2 linked regions of the Pelobacter seleniigenes DSM 18267 genome follow. The protein of the gene in region 2 interacts with the protein of the main gene of each other region in a pairwise test. Links are inferred from orthologs where the notes say so. Each region holds a gene or a part of one and is shown on either strand. Other genes may lie near its edges.

Region 1 (6,110 bases), 340 kb from region 2 along the record:
AGAATGACGATATAGGTACTTAATGCAGCGACTGAGAAGCTCAACAACCCTTTTAAATGTTGCCGCTCCGCTCCCCGCAACGAGCCCCGTTCGATGGCCAGTTCCGCCAGTTCCGGCAGATGGTCGTTAAAACGCCGGGCCCGATGATCGAAATATTGTCCCAACTTTCCCAACGGCAGAGTCACCAGCAAACAAAACAGCGCCGGTTCCGGGCCGCTGATCGTGAACATGCGCGCCACCGTCACCGCCAGAACCGTTGCCGCAATGGAAACCTGCGTATCGTCAGGCGGAATCGCCGCGCCGACCGGAAGTCGCGCCAGCCACAACAGCTCCATCATGATCCCGACCTGCAGACCGATCAGTGGCTGGCCCAGCAACATCCCGGTCAACGGTGCGGCAACCAACGGTCGCGAGATCATGATCTGCAGAACCGCAACACGGTCCAATCCGCAGAGCAGCGCAACCAAAGCTCCGAGCAAGAGATCCTGAATAATCAATCCTTTTCCTTTATCAGGGGCGTCAATTTTTTCCAGGACCGTTCACTGTCTGCAGGGATACAGCGAGCGGAGATATCGACTCCCGCCTGATCAAGGAGTGCCAGGTCATCGACATCGGCTTCATCCAGAAAGACGGTGCAACACAGGCGGGCTTTGCCCTTGTCCGCATGCAGGTTACCCAGGTTCAAACGGTCGAATTCAAGACCGCTCCGATAAGCCCGCAGGGCATCGGCGGTGGTTCCGAACAATAGCAGAACCTTTTTGCGCTGGAGGGCTTCGGAGTTCAAAAGCGGGATAATTTCATCAATGGTGCCGATTTCCACCTGCAGCCGACTGGGAACTGAGGCCTGCATCATTATTTTTTTCAGTGGATTATGGGCCAGTTCATCATTGGCCACGACAATGCAATCGGCCTTGACAAACGGTACCCATGCTTCCAGGACCTGCCCATGGATCAAACGATTATCTATCCGTGTTAAAACCAGCGACATGTTTTCCCCTGTCAGGTTCTATCGATGTTACGCAACAATTCCATAGGTCTTATGATCGCATCCCGGGCATATTCTTTCAAGCGTCCAGCCAAATCTTCCAGAACCAATTCGTTTCTGGCTCCGGCACATTTGATCAGCATCGGCAGATTAACCCCGGTCAAAATTTCAATCGCCCCGGGCGCCAGAAACTCGGCGCTGATATTGGTCGGGGTCCCCCCGAACAGATCGGACAGGATCATCACCCCCTGGCCATCAATACCCACCTGGTCGATAGCCTGTTGCAATTCAGCCTTCGCATTGTCCACCGACATACTGCGATTGATGCTGATGGCCTTAACCTTGTCAAGCGGTCCCAAAATCAGTTCAGCGGCCTGCACCAGCTCAGCGGCCAGCCCGGCATGAGAAATCACCACAATACCTATCATGATTTACCCTTTATCGATATCACGATGATTCACTCTCAGCAGCACCTGTGTATCGGGAAACGCACCGTACAGGTCTTCGACAATCGATACGCTGCGATGCCTGCCCCCGGTACAACCGATGGCCAGAGTCAGATAACTCTTCCCCTCGGCCCGATAATGGGGAATCAGAAAAGCCAGTAGCGGATCCAGGTGCTTGCGAAACTCGCGACAGGTGGGCTGAGAGAGGACATAATCACGTAATACCGGATCAAGTCCGGTCAATGGTCTTAGCTCTTCAACATAATGCGGGTTGGGCAGAAAACGCACATCAAAAACCAGATCTGCGGCCGGCGGCAGGCCGTAGCGATAGCCGAAGGACTCCAGATTGACGATCAATAGCGGTTCCCGCTCTTCGCCCAGAAAAGACAGCACCAGATCCCGTAACTGCCGGGAGGTCAGGTTGCTGCTGTCAATCACCCTGGTGGCCGCATTTCGCAAGCGCAGCAGATATTGTCGCTCCCTCTGAACCCCGGCCTGGACCGACTCCGAATGGGCCAACGGATGAGAACGGCGGGTTTCCGAGTAGCGGCGCTGCAGGACCTCATCGGCGGCTTCGAAAAACAGGATATCCAGCTGATAGCCGGCCTCTTCCAACCCCTGAAAAATCCTGGCGTGGTCAACCAGAAAACCGCGATTACGGACATCAATGACCACCGCAAGGTCAGATTCGGCATTCAGCCCTTCTTCAGCGCGCCGCAAAAAATCCGGCAGCATCACCAGGGGCAGATTGTCGACTACGAAAAAGCCCTGATCTTCAAGTACACGCGCCGCCGTCGATTTTCCGGAGCCGGAAAGCCCGGTGATAATGACCAGCCGCTGGCTCATTCCAAATCATCTCCGATAATCGAATGGGAGTGCAGGTGGGCCGCTTCAGCCATACGTTTTTCCAACAATTCCTGAAATTCGCGGGCGCTGTGATAACCCATTTCTTTGAGCAGTTGGTTCCGCGCTGCAACTTCGACAATGGTGCTGATATTTCGCCCCGGTGCCACGGGGATACGGACAAACGGAAGCTCAACCCCATGCAGGTTGAAGGTTTGATCCTCCATCCCCAGGCGGTCGTACTCCTTATCATCCTCCCACTCGACCAGTTCCACAACCAGATCGATTTTTTTCCGCCCGCGAATTGCCGCGACCCCGAACAGATGTTTGATATTGAGGATACCGAGCCCCCGAACCTCCATATGGTGAGGCAGCAGATCCATCCCTTCGCCGAAAACAACGGAAGGCAGCTTGAATCTGACCTTGACAACATCATCCGCCACCAGGCGAAAACCACGTAAAATCAGTTCCAGCGCGCACTCGCTTTTGCCGATCCCGCTTTTCCCCTGAATCAGGACCCCCATGCCGAGGACATCGAGCAGAACCCCGTGCAGGGTTGAGGTCGGCAGTAACCGTTCCTCGAGAAAACGCGTGATCAGGGAAATAAAATGGGAGCTGAGATGGTCGGTCCGCAACAACGGAGTGCGCCCGGCATTGGCGCTTTCGAGGAGATAGTCGGGAACCTCCTGGCCTTTGGTAATCACCAGGCAGGAAAGCTGGTATTGACACAGCTTTCGAACCTGCTCGCGGGCTTTCTCTTCCGGCATATGCGCCAGAAAGCTCAGTTCGGTTGTCCCCAAAACCTGGACCCGGTCCGGATGCAGACTGCTCATGTAACCGGCCAGCGCAAGGCCGGGTTTTTGAATCCTTGGCACGGAGACACAGTTGTCCAAGCCAGCCCCCCCGGCCAACAGCTCCAGGTTCAGACCGGCTTCCTTTTCATCGAGAATGTCCTGTATCGAAAGCTTCGGCATAAGGTTCGGATTCAATCAACCACGGGCATGGCCCTAAAAAAGTTAGCGGATTCGGGAGGCAAGCATCAGGAAGGTTAGCCCTCTTCTTCAAGAATAATCTGGTAAATCGCATCCTGATCGGCAGCGTCCAGTAATTTTTTTCTCACCTTGGAGTCTTTCAGCAGCTTGGAAATCCTGGCCAGGGTTTTCAGATGAACGCCTACGGACTCCTCTGGAGCGATCAGCAGAAAAAACAGGTAGGCCGGCTGGCCATCCATCGACTCAAAATCGACCCCGCCCTTGCTCCGGCCGAACACCAGCTTCAGCTCCGGGATTCCCGCCAGTTTGCCGTGCGGAATGGCGACCCCATCACCGATCCCGGTGCTGCCAAGTTTTTCACGCTCCTCCAGAACAGCAATAACCTCATCGCGGTTCAGAGAGGGCTCACAGTCAATCAGCGCGTCCGTGAGTTCGGCAAGAGTTCCGGTCTTGTCCTTGGCCTTAAGATCAGCGACGATAGCCTGGGGATTCAGTAGTTCAGAAATGTTCATAATCACAATCTTATTCGGTCAGCAATAAAAAAGCACGGGTCTTTTCCCATTTCTGGGAAAAGACCCGCATCCACAAATATGGTTAACTTCCTTGAGGAACGATCAAACCGTAGTTGCCATCTTTGCGACGGTAAACCACATTCATCTCCTCGGAATGGTCATCGGTAAAAACCAGGAACTCTTTGTCCAGCAGGTCCATCTGCATCACCGCTTCTTCAACCGACATCGGTTTGACAAAAAACGAATGGCTGCGGATAATTTCCGGATTGCCGCCTCCGTCATCAACACTCGGTCCCGAGATAATCGATTTTTCAACCAGCCGCTGATTGGCCGTGGTTCCTTTATGTTCTTTTAATTTTTCCTTGTACTTTTTGAGCTGCCGTTCAATTTTATCGACCATCAGATCAATGGCAGCATACATATCATCTTTTTCTTCCATGCTTTTCATGGTCAGGCCCTTGGCCACCATGGTCACTTCAGCACGGTGATAGATTTTTTTCTGAACGGATAAAACAACTTGAGCGTCAATCGGCTCGTCAATATACTTTTTGACCCGGGCCAGTTTCTCTTCCACATAGCTACGAACGGCATCACTGCTTTCCATATGACGGAAGGTAACGGCAATTTGCATAAGACAACCTCCTTGCGGTAACAGGCTCCGGCCTAGTGCCAGGCTCTTCTTTGGATTATAGCGTAGAATGGCGCCTGAGACATCCTTCTATCCGCAACAGAATTCCTAATCCGTATTCAAAACAGCCGTTTTCGTTCCGTCGAGGAACCGAGCCCGAGCATTTCCCGGTATTTGGTGACTGTCCGTCGAGCGATATTGATATCCTGGTCTTTCAACAAGGCAACAATTTTCTGATCGGAATAGGGCTTCTTCGGATCTTCTGCGGCAATGATCTCTTTGATTTTGCTCTTCACGCTTTCGGAAGCAACGGCATCACCATCGGCGGTATTGATGCCGCTATTGAAAAAGAATTTCAGTTCAAAAAGCCCCTGTGGAGTCTGCACATATTTATTGGTCGTGACCCTGCTGACCGTGGATTCGTGCATCTCGATGTCCTCTGCGACATCCCTTAACACCAGAGGCTTGAGGTATTCGATGCCATGGTCGAAAAACTCTCTTTGAAATTTGACGATGCTTTTTGTGACTTTGTAGATGGTGCGCTGGCGCTGATGAATACTCTTGATCAACCAGACCGCGCTACGCATTTTATCCTGAATATATTCACCGGCCTTTTTGTCGACCGCATTCGAATCGGTCAGGGCGTTGCGATAAAAGGAGTTGATGCGCAGATTTGGCAGGCCCTCGTCATTCTGGGTGACCACATATTCGTCACCAACCTTATGTACGAAGATATCCGGAACGATGTAATGGACCTCTTCTTCATTGTAGGCCCGCCCCGGTCGGGGATCGAGATCGGAGATCAACTTGGCGGCACCGAGCACATCATCGAGCACATCATCGAGCGAAACCTTGAGCGCCTTGGCTATCGCCGGATATTTCCGGCCTTCCAGTTCGCTCAGGCAATCACGCAGGATGAGCGCAGCAAGGGAATCACCGAGGTCCATCCGTTCCAACTGCAGCAACAGACATTCCTGCAGATTACGGCAGGCCACCCCGGCGGGGTCAAACTGCTGAACCTTCTTCAGGACAGCCTCAACCTCTTCCGGGGCAGTTTGGGTGGAAGCGGACAATTCTTCCAGGCTGGCATGAAGATATCCCGACTCATCGAGGTTGCCGATGATCTCAGCGGCCAGCAGCCTCTCCTTCTCGGCAAAGGCCGACAACCCGAGTTGCCAGAGCAGATGATCATTGAGGCTTTCCTGTTTGGTTAACAGGCTTTCGTAAGAGGGGCGTTCCTCCTGATCCTCATAATTATCGCGGCTGTCGCTGCTGTTCAGACTGTAGCCTTCCAGATAGGTCTGCCAGTCAATGTCGTTCATCCCTTCCTCTTCACCCTTTAATTCCTGCTCCGGGGAAGCCTCGGTTACGGCACCGCTGTCCTCTTCCGTGGCAACGGTCTCATCGCGCTCCTCTTTCGGATCAAGCCCCTCCTCCAGCAACGGGTTTTCAGCCAACTCCTGTGTGACGACATCCACCAGCTCCATGCGCGAAAGCTGAAGCAGCTTGATGGCCTGCTGCAACTGAGGGGTCATCACCAGCTGTTGGCTGAGTTTAACTTGTAAACGAAGATCAAGAGCCATAATTTGTTTCAGTCCATGTCATGATCGATTAACAAACAGTCATTGGGTCACTGAAGACAATCTCATCCGCCTCAAGGTCAGAGCCGAAATTTGTCTCCAAGGTAAATTTCCCGGGCCACGG
Region 2 (6,121 bases):
CCTGGCCGACCTCGCGGGTCGAGGTGTGTTCGATGGCCATACGGGGGCTGAACCCCAGTTGGATCGCCTGCACGGTCAGGGAGAAAGCCCCGGAAATAACGGCCTGGGAGGCGATAATGGTTGCCATGGTCGCCATGACAACCAGGGGGTAAAGGGCCCAGCGCGGGGCCATGTGATAGAAAGGATTGACGATGGTTTCAGGGTGCCTGAGCAACAAGGCTCCCTGGCCGAAGTAATTCAACAATAGAGCCGGCAGAACCACGGCAAACCAGGCCAAGCGGATGGGGCGCGAACCGAAATGCCCCATATCCGCATACAGAGCCTCGCCGCCGGTCACCACCAGGAAAACCGCGCCCAGTACGAGAAAGCCCATCCAGCCGTTGGCATAAAAAAAGCTCACCGCATACCAGGGATTGACTGCCGCCAGAACCTGCGGTTGCTGGATGATCTGTGTCACCCCGAGGACGGCCAGAACCAGGAACCAGACCAGGGTCACCGGGCCGAAAATTTTACCGACGCCTCCGGTGCCATGATGCTGGAACCAGAACAGGCCGGTCAGAATAGCGATAGTGATGGGCAGGATATAGGGCTTGAAGAGCGGGGTCGTGATGGTCAACCCTTCCACGGCACTCAATACGGAAATGGCCGGGGTGATCATACCGTCGCCATAGAGCAGCGCGGCGCCGAACAGGCCCATGACCACCAGCAGCCGCCGCTGCCCTTTGTTTGCCGCATGCAGCGGGGTTGCCAATGCGGTCAGAGCCAGGATGCCGCCTTCACCGTTGTTGTCGGCCCGAAGGATAAAAACCAGGTATTTCAGGGAGACCACCAGGATCAGCGCCCAAAAGATCAGCGACAGCACGCCGAGAATATTGGGCAAGGAAACAGCCAGGTTGCCCTGCCCGGCAAAACATTCCCGTAGCGCGTAAAGGGGGCTGGTGCCGATATCACCATAGACCACGCCAATGGCGGTCAGGGACATCATGACCAGATAACGGTTACCGGTGTTTTTAGTTGCCGAGTTGGATGCGTCTTGCATAAAAGCCTCATGTCAGACTACGGCCGGAGCTTTTCCCGCACTTAGTTTGTCCCGGTGCGACTGCCGACCGGCAGTTCATTTCTTGATATTCAGCGCTCTGTCGATATCGCTGGTTTTCCCCAGGATGATCAGCAAATCGCTGTTTTTGATCTGGTAGGTCGGCGGAGGCACCGGAATGAATTGGTCGGTCAGCACATCCTTGATGGCGATGACGGTCAATTGATATTTCTTCCGCAGATCCAGATCAATGAGCGTTTTGCCCAGAAAATGCTTGGGCGGTTCGGTTTCCGAAAGGGAATACTCTTCAGCCAGGGGGATGAATTCCAAAATATTCGGGCTCGACATGTTGCGGGCGATCCGCACGGCCATATCCTTTTCCGGGAAGATGACATCCGAGGCCCCGACCCGGGCCAATATCCGGCCATGGTCCTCGCTGATGGCCTTGGCCAGAATCCGGCGCACCTTCAACTCCTTCAGATAAAGGGTGATCAGAGTCGACAGATGGGAACGAACCCCGGTCGAAACCACCACCGCATCCATCTCCTGCACCCCCTGGGCAGCCAGAAAATCCTTATTGGCGGCATCTCCCAAAATGGCATAGGAGCAAATGTCCTTCACGGCCTGCACCTTATCCCGCTCCAGATCGATGGCGATCACCTCGTGCCCTTCCTGATAAAGCGTGGACACAATATGAAAGCCGAAATTCCCTAGACCGATTACGCAAAACTTCTTTTTTTTCATCGACTTATTCACCTATCCAAGAGTCGCTCTTGCGGTTGTGGCCGCAACCGGCAACACGTCTGTTTATTCCGATTTAAAACGATACCCGATCCCTGGCTCATTGATAAGAAAGCTCGGCCGGGCGGGATCCTCTTCCAGTTTCTGCCGCAACTGCGCCATATAAACGCGCAGATATTGCACCTGATTCGCCTGGCGCGGCCCCCAGACGTCCCGGAGCAACTGGGTGTGGGTGATCACCTTGTCGGCATGCCGGATCAGTGTACTCAGCAGGCGGTATTCGATGGGCGTCAGGTGCACATCCTGATCATTCAGAAAGACCTGCCGTTTGCTGAAGTCGACCCTGAGCTGGCCGCTGCTGAAGATCGGTTCTTCCCTGCCCGATTGCTCGCGGACGACGTGGCGCAGGGAGACCCGGATTCGCGCCAGCAATTCATCGGCCCCAAATGGTTTGGTCAGATAGTCGTCGGCCCCGGAATCCAACGCCCGGACCTTGTCCCGCTCCTGTTCCCGGGCCGAAATAACGATGATCGGGGTTGCCGTCCACTCACGTAATTTTTCCGTCACTTCCAGGCCGTCCATATCCGGCAGCCCGAGGTCGAGGAGAATAACCGCCGGCTGGCGGCTAGCGGCCAGACTCAGCCCGTCATTGCCGGTCTCCGCCTCAACCAGGCGGTAGCCCTGGCTGTGCAGGGAGACCCGCAGGAAACGCCGCATTTGCGGTTCATCTTCAATTAACAGAATCAGGGGGCCATCTTCAGTCATCGGGATTGCTCCATGTTTTGTTCAGGATCCGTTTCCTCTTCAATCACCGGTGAAGCCTGATCGACTGGCAGGGTAAAGGTAAAGGCACAGCCGCCCGCGGGCAGGTTGTCCACCCAGATCCGCCCGCCGTGTGCGGCAATGATCCCCTGGCAGATGGCCAGGCCCAACCCGGTGCCGCCGCCGACATGTTTGCCGCGGACAAATTTTTCAAAAATGAGCTGGGTCTGCCCCGGCGCAATGCCCGGCCCTTGATCCGCGACCGTGACCAGGATGTCCTCGCCGGACAGCCTGGCCGAAAGGCTGACCGGGCTCTCCATGGGGGAATATTTAAAGGCATTTTCCAGCAGATTACGCAGGACTTGTTCGATGAGCAGGTCATCACAGAAGATCAGCGGCAGATCCGTAGCCAGGCTGATCTCCAGTGGATGGTCGCGAAACTGTTCCGTGATGCGGTTGCAGACCGCGCCGACCAATTCTTCCAGGGATTGCCACTCTCGATTAACAGTGATGGCACCGGACTCAAGACGGGTCATGTCGAGGACGTTGCGAATGATGCGGTTCAGATGCGCGGATTCTTCAACGATGGTCTGCAATAGCTCCCGGCGACTGTCCCCGTCCAGCAGCTGATCGCTTTGCAGCAGGGTGGTGCCGGCCCCGGTAATCGCGGCCAGCGGGGTACGCAGATCATGGGAAATGGAACTGAGCATGGTGTTGCGCAAAGCCTCGGTTTCGACCTTCAACCGGGCCAGTTGGGCTTCTTCGGCCAGAAAGGCCCGTTCCAAAGCCATGGCCGTCTGATTGACGAAACTTTCCAGGGCATGGATCTGTTCGATACTGAACGGTTCACCGGCACAGGCAGGAAACAGCCCGACCACACCAATGGTTTTGGCCGCGGCGATCAACGGCAGGAACAGCCCTCTCCCCTCCGCAAAGGTCTCGGCCCCCAGCCCGGCCCGCTGCCGGTTGTTGAAGGCCCACTGCGCCGCGCTCTGTTCGGCTGCGGTCAGGCTCTGCCCCGGCAGGTCGCGCAAAGTCGTCGCCAGTTCCCCGCGCTGATCCGGCAACAGGATGAACGCCTGGCAGGCAAACACCTCTTGCAGATGGCGGATGGCGATAGCACTGAGCCGTTCGCCGCCCTGGGCATGGGCCAGTTCCCTGCTCAAATGATAGAGGGCTGCGGTGCGCTTTTCCCGTTGCCGGGCGCTTTCCGCCTGCTCACGCACCCGCCAGGTCAAACCGCTGATCACCAGCGCGATCACGAACATGACCGCAAAAGTCACGACATAGCGCACATCCTCGACAGTAAAGGTATAAAGCGGCGGGATAAACAGAAAGTTGAAGGCCGCCACGCTGAGTAGGGTGGCCAACAGGGTCGGACCCCGCCCCAGACGGCTGGCGGTCAACGCAATGCCAAGCAGGTAGACCATGGCCAGGTCGACCAGGGTAAAATGATGGTGCATCAGCGCCGCAACCAGGCTGAACAGAACCACACTGCTCAGGCTCAGCAACCAGTTGCGCAGCGGTGGCGACTGTTTCCCGCCGGAGCGCAGCTGGCCGGTCGCAGCAGTCGGCGGTTCTTCCCCGGAGATCACATAAACATCGATATCGCCACTACCGCGCACCACCTCGTCAAGGACCGAGCCGAAGAGCTTGTCCTTCCAGCGCGGATGGGTCGGCTTGCCGATGAGGATTCGGGTGATATGGTGGGAACGGGCATAGCCCAGCACTTCCTGGCTGACGCTGGATCCGGTCAGGGTCACGGTTTCCGCGCCGAGGTTCTCGGCCAGATGCATGTGTTCGGTCAGTTGCAGCAGATCCTGGCGGGACGGACGAACCTTGACCGGTGCTTCAACCGTGACCGCCAGCCATTCCGCCTGCAGCTCGGCCGCCATATTCCGCGCCGTTTCCAGCAGGCTCACTGAACGCGGGTTAGCGCCGATGCAGACCATGATCCGTTCCTGCCCTGAAGCCTTGGCTCCAGCGGGATCAAGCGGTGTGTTGTGTGGCCTGCTGGCGGGGGTCGAATTCAAACATCTGCTCCTGTTATTGAACGGCTTTGGTCAAGCCCGCCCTGCGGCAAGCTGCTCTCCGGTCGGCATTTGGCTACCGACCCACCATTCAAACACTAGCAGAAATTCAATAAATGAAGCATCAAAACTCAGCGGCAAGGCATAAGGATTTCATAAAGATGGCAGGACAGAAGCCGCCCAGGCCGAAGGTCCAAAGGCTGGGCGGCGGGGAAGAATCGATCAGCAATAAAGGCACATCCGGCCACATCTGGCCCTGGCGCTTAAAAGAACCGCAGCAGTTGACGCAGTTCCTCGGCCAGTTTTGCTTTTGTTCCATGCAATTGCCGCAAGCCCCGAAACAGTTTCGGCAACGCCCGCCAACCGAACACGAACACGGTCAGCATGGCCAGCACAGCAATTTCCCAGGGACCGAATCCAAACATATCAAGGCTCCAACAGCAACCTGCCGGCCGGACCGGCAACCACGTCCCCGATCAGGAAAGCAGGCACTGCGCAGGCAGCTAACGCATCCAGAAGTTCCTCTACCTTGTCTTCCGCAACCGCCAGCAACAGCCCGCCGGAGGTTTGCGGATCGCTGAGGATATCGATATCGATGGGATCGCAGTGCTCCCGCCCGATAAAGCGGGAGGAATAGAAATCCCGATTGCGATGGGCACCGACCGGGACCAGCCCCATTTCGGCCATCTCCCGGGCATGAGGATACAAAGGCAACGCCGCCAGGTTCAGTTTCATTCCGACCCCGCTGGCGTCCGCCATCTCCGAAGCATGGCCGGCCAAGCCGAAGCCGGTAATATCGGTACAGGCCGACACCCCGACCGCCATCATCACTTCGGCTGCGGTCCGGTTCAGGGTCAGCATCCCCTCGATGGCCTCGGCAATGTCGGTTTCGCTCAGCATGTCCCCCTTCAGGGCGGTGGTCAGCAGCCCGGTCCCGAGGGGCTTGGTCAGAACCAGCCGATTCCCCGGCCGACAGCCCTGGGTGGTCACCATTTGCCGCGGATCGACCATGCCGGTGACGCTGAGGCCATACTTGGGTTCTTCATCCTCGATGGAATGCCCCCCGGCTATAATCGCCCCGGCCGCATGCACCCGTTCGGCCCCGCCCTGAAGGATCTGCGCCAGAATCTCCGGCTCAAGACAATTGATGGGGAACGAAACCAGGTTGAGGGCCAACAGCGGCTGGCCGCCGACCGCATAGATATCGGACAGGGAGTTGGCTGCGGCAATCTGGCCGTAGCGGTACGGATCATCCACCACCGGGGTGAAGAAGTCGACCGATTGCACCAGTGCCTGGCTATCGCTGAGACGATAGATGGCCGCATCGGCAAAAGGAATTTCCTGGGACAACAGGTTAGGGTTATGACTTATCGGCAGCTGGCTCAGCACCTGAGCCAGGGTCTCGGGACCTATTTTGGCCGCTCAACCGGAACTGCGTGATAATGACGTCAGTCGAATACTCAAGGGCATGTCCTTTGTTAAGGTGAATCAAGGCCGTCCCCATCAGTGCAGGCGGCAGGGGCGTTCAATCAATGTCAGGCAGCTGCCAGGC

The links.
Region 1: the proteins of N909_RS0100615 (region 2) and N909_RS0102080 interact in binary tests that used the Escherichia coli proteins (3 or more experiments, as listed by UniProt). The link is inferred for Pelobacter seleniigenes DSM 18267 from one-to-one orthologs.

Annotation. Positions count from the first base shown.
Region 1 is NZ_JOMG01000001.1:467,110-473,219, forward strand. What follows is about bases 2,051-4,981. They hold N909_RS0102080 (PTS sugar transporter subunit IIA), read right to left. Parts: upstream 3,779-4,981; coding sequence 3,323-3,778; downstream 2,051-3,322. Other genes in these bases: rapZ (RNase adapter RapZ), read right to left, coding at 2,051-2,277; hprK (HPr(Ser) kinase/phosphatase), read right to left, coding at 2,274-3,248; hpf (ribosome hibernation-promoting factor, HPF/YfiA family), read right to left, coding at 3,861-4,409; rpoN (RNA polymerase factor sigma-54), read right to left, coding at 4,526-4,981. Outside these bases: N909_RS0102055 (PTS sugar transporter subunit IIC), read right to left, coding at 1-497; N909_RS0102060 (PTS sugar transporter subunit IIB), read right to left, coding at 494-988; N909_RS0102065 (PTS sugar transporter subunit IIA), read right to left, coding at 1,000-1,413; more of rapZ, read right to left, coding at 1,417-2,050; more of rpoN, read right to left, coding at 4,982-5,989; lptB (LPS export ABC transporter ATP-binding protein), read right to left, coding at 6,067-6,110. UniProt on the Escherichia coli protein: Seems to have a role in regulating nitrogen assimilation.
Region 2 is NZ_JOMG01000001.1:130,442-136,562, forward strand. Bases 2,056-4,997 are described here. They hold N909_RS0100615 (DUF4118 domain-containing protein), read right to left. Parts: upstream 4,573-4,997; coding sequence 2,539-4,572; downstream 2,056-2,538. Other genes in these bases: N909_RS0100610 (response regulator), read right to left, coding at 2,056-2,542; N909_RS25490 (twin-arginine translocase TatA/TatE family subunit), read right to left, coding at 4,833-4,994. In the rest of the region: N909_RS0100600 (potassium transporter Kup), read right to left, coding at 1-1,039; N909_RS0100605 (potassium channel family protein), read right to left, coding at 1,115-1,780; more of N909_RS0100610, read right to left, coding at 1,844-2,055; selB (selenocysteine-specific translation elongation factor), read right to left, coding at 6,095-6,121. UniProt on the Escherichia coli protein: Member of the two-component regulatory system KdpD/KdpE involved in the regulation of the kdp operon. KdpD may function as a membrane-associated protein kinase that phosphorylates KdpE in response to environmental signals.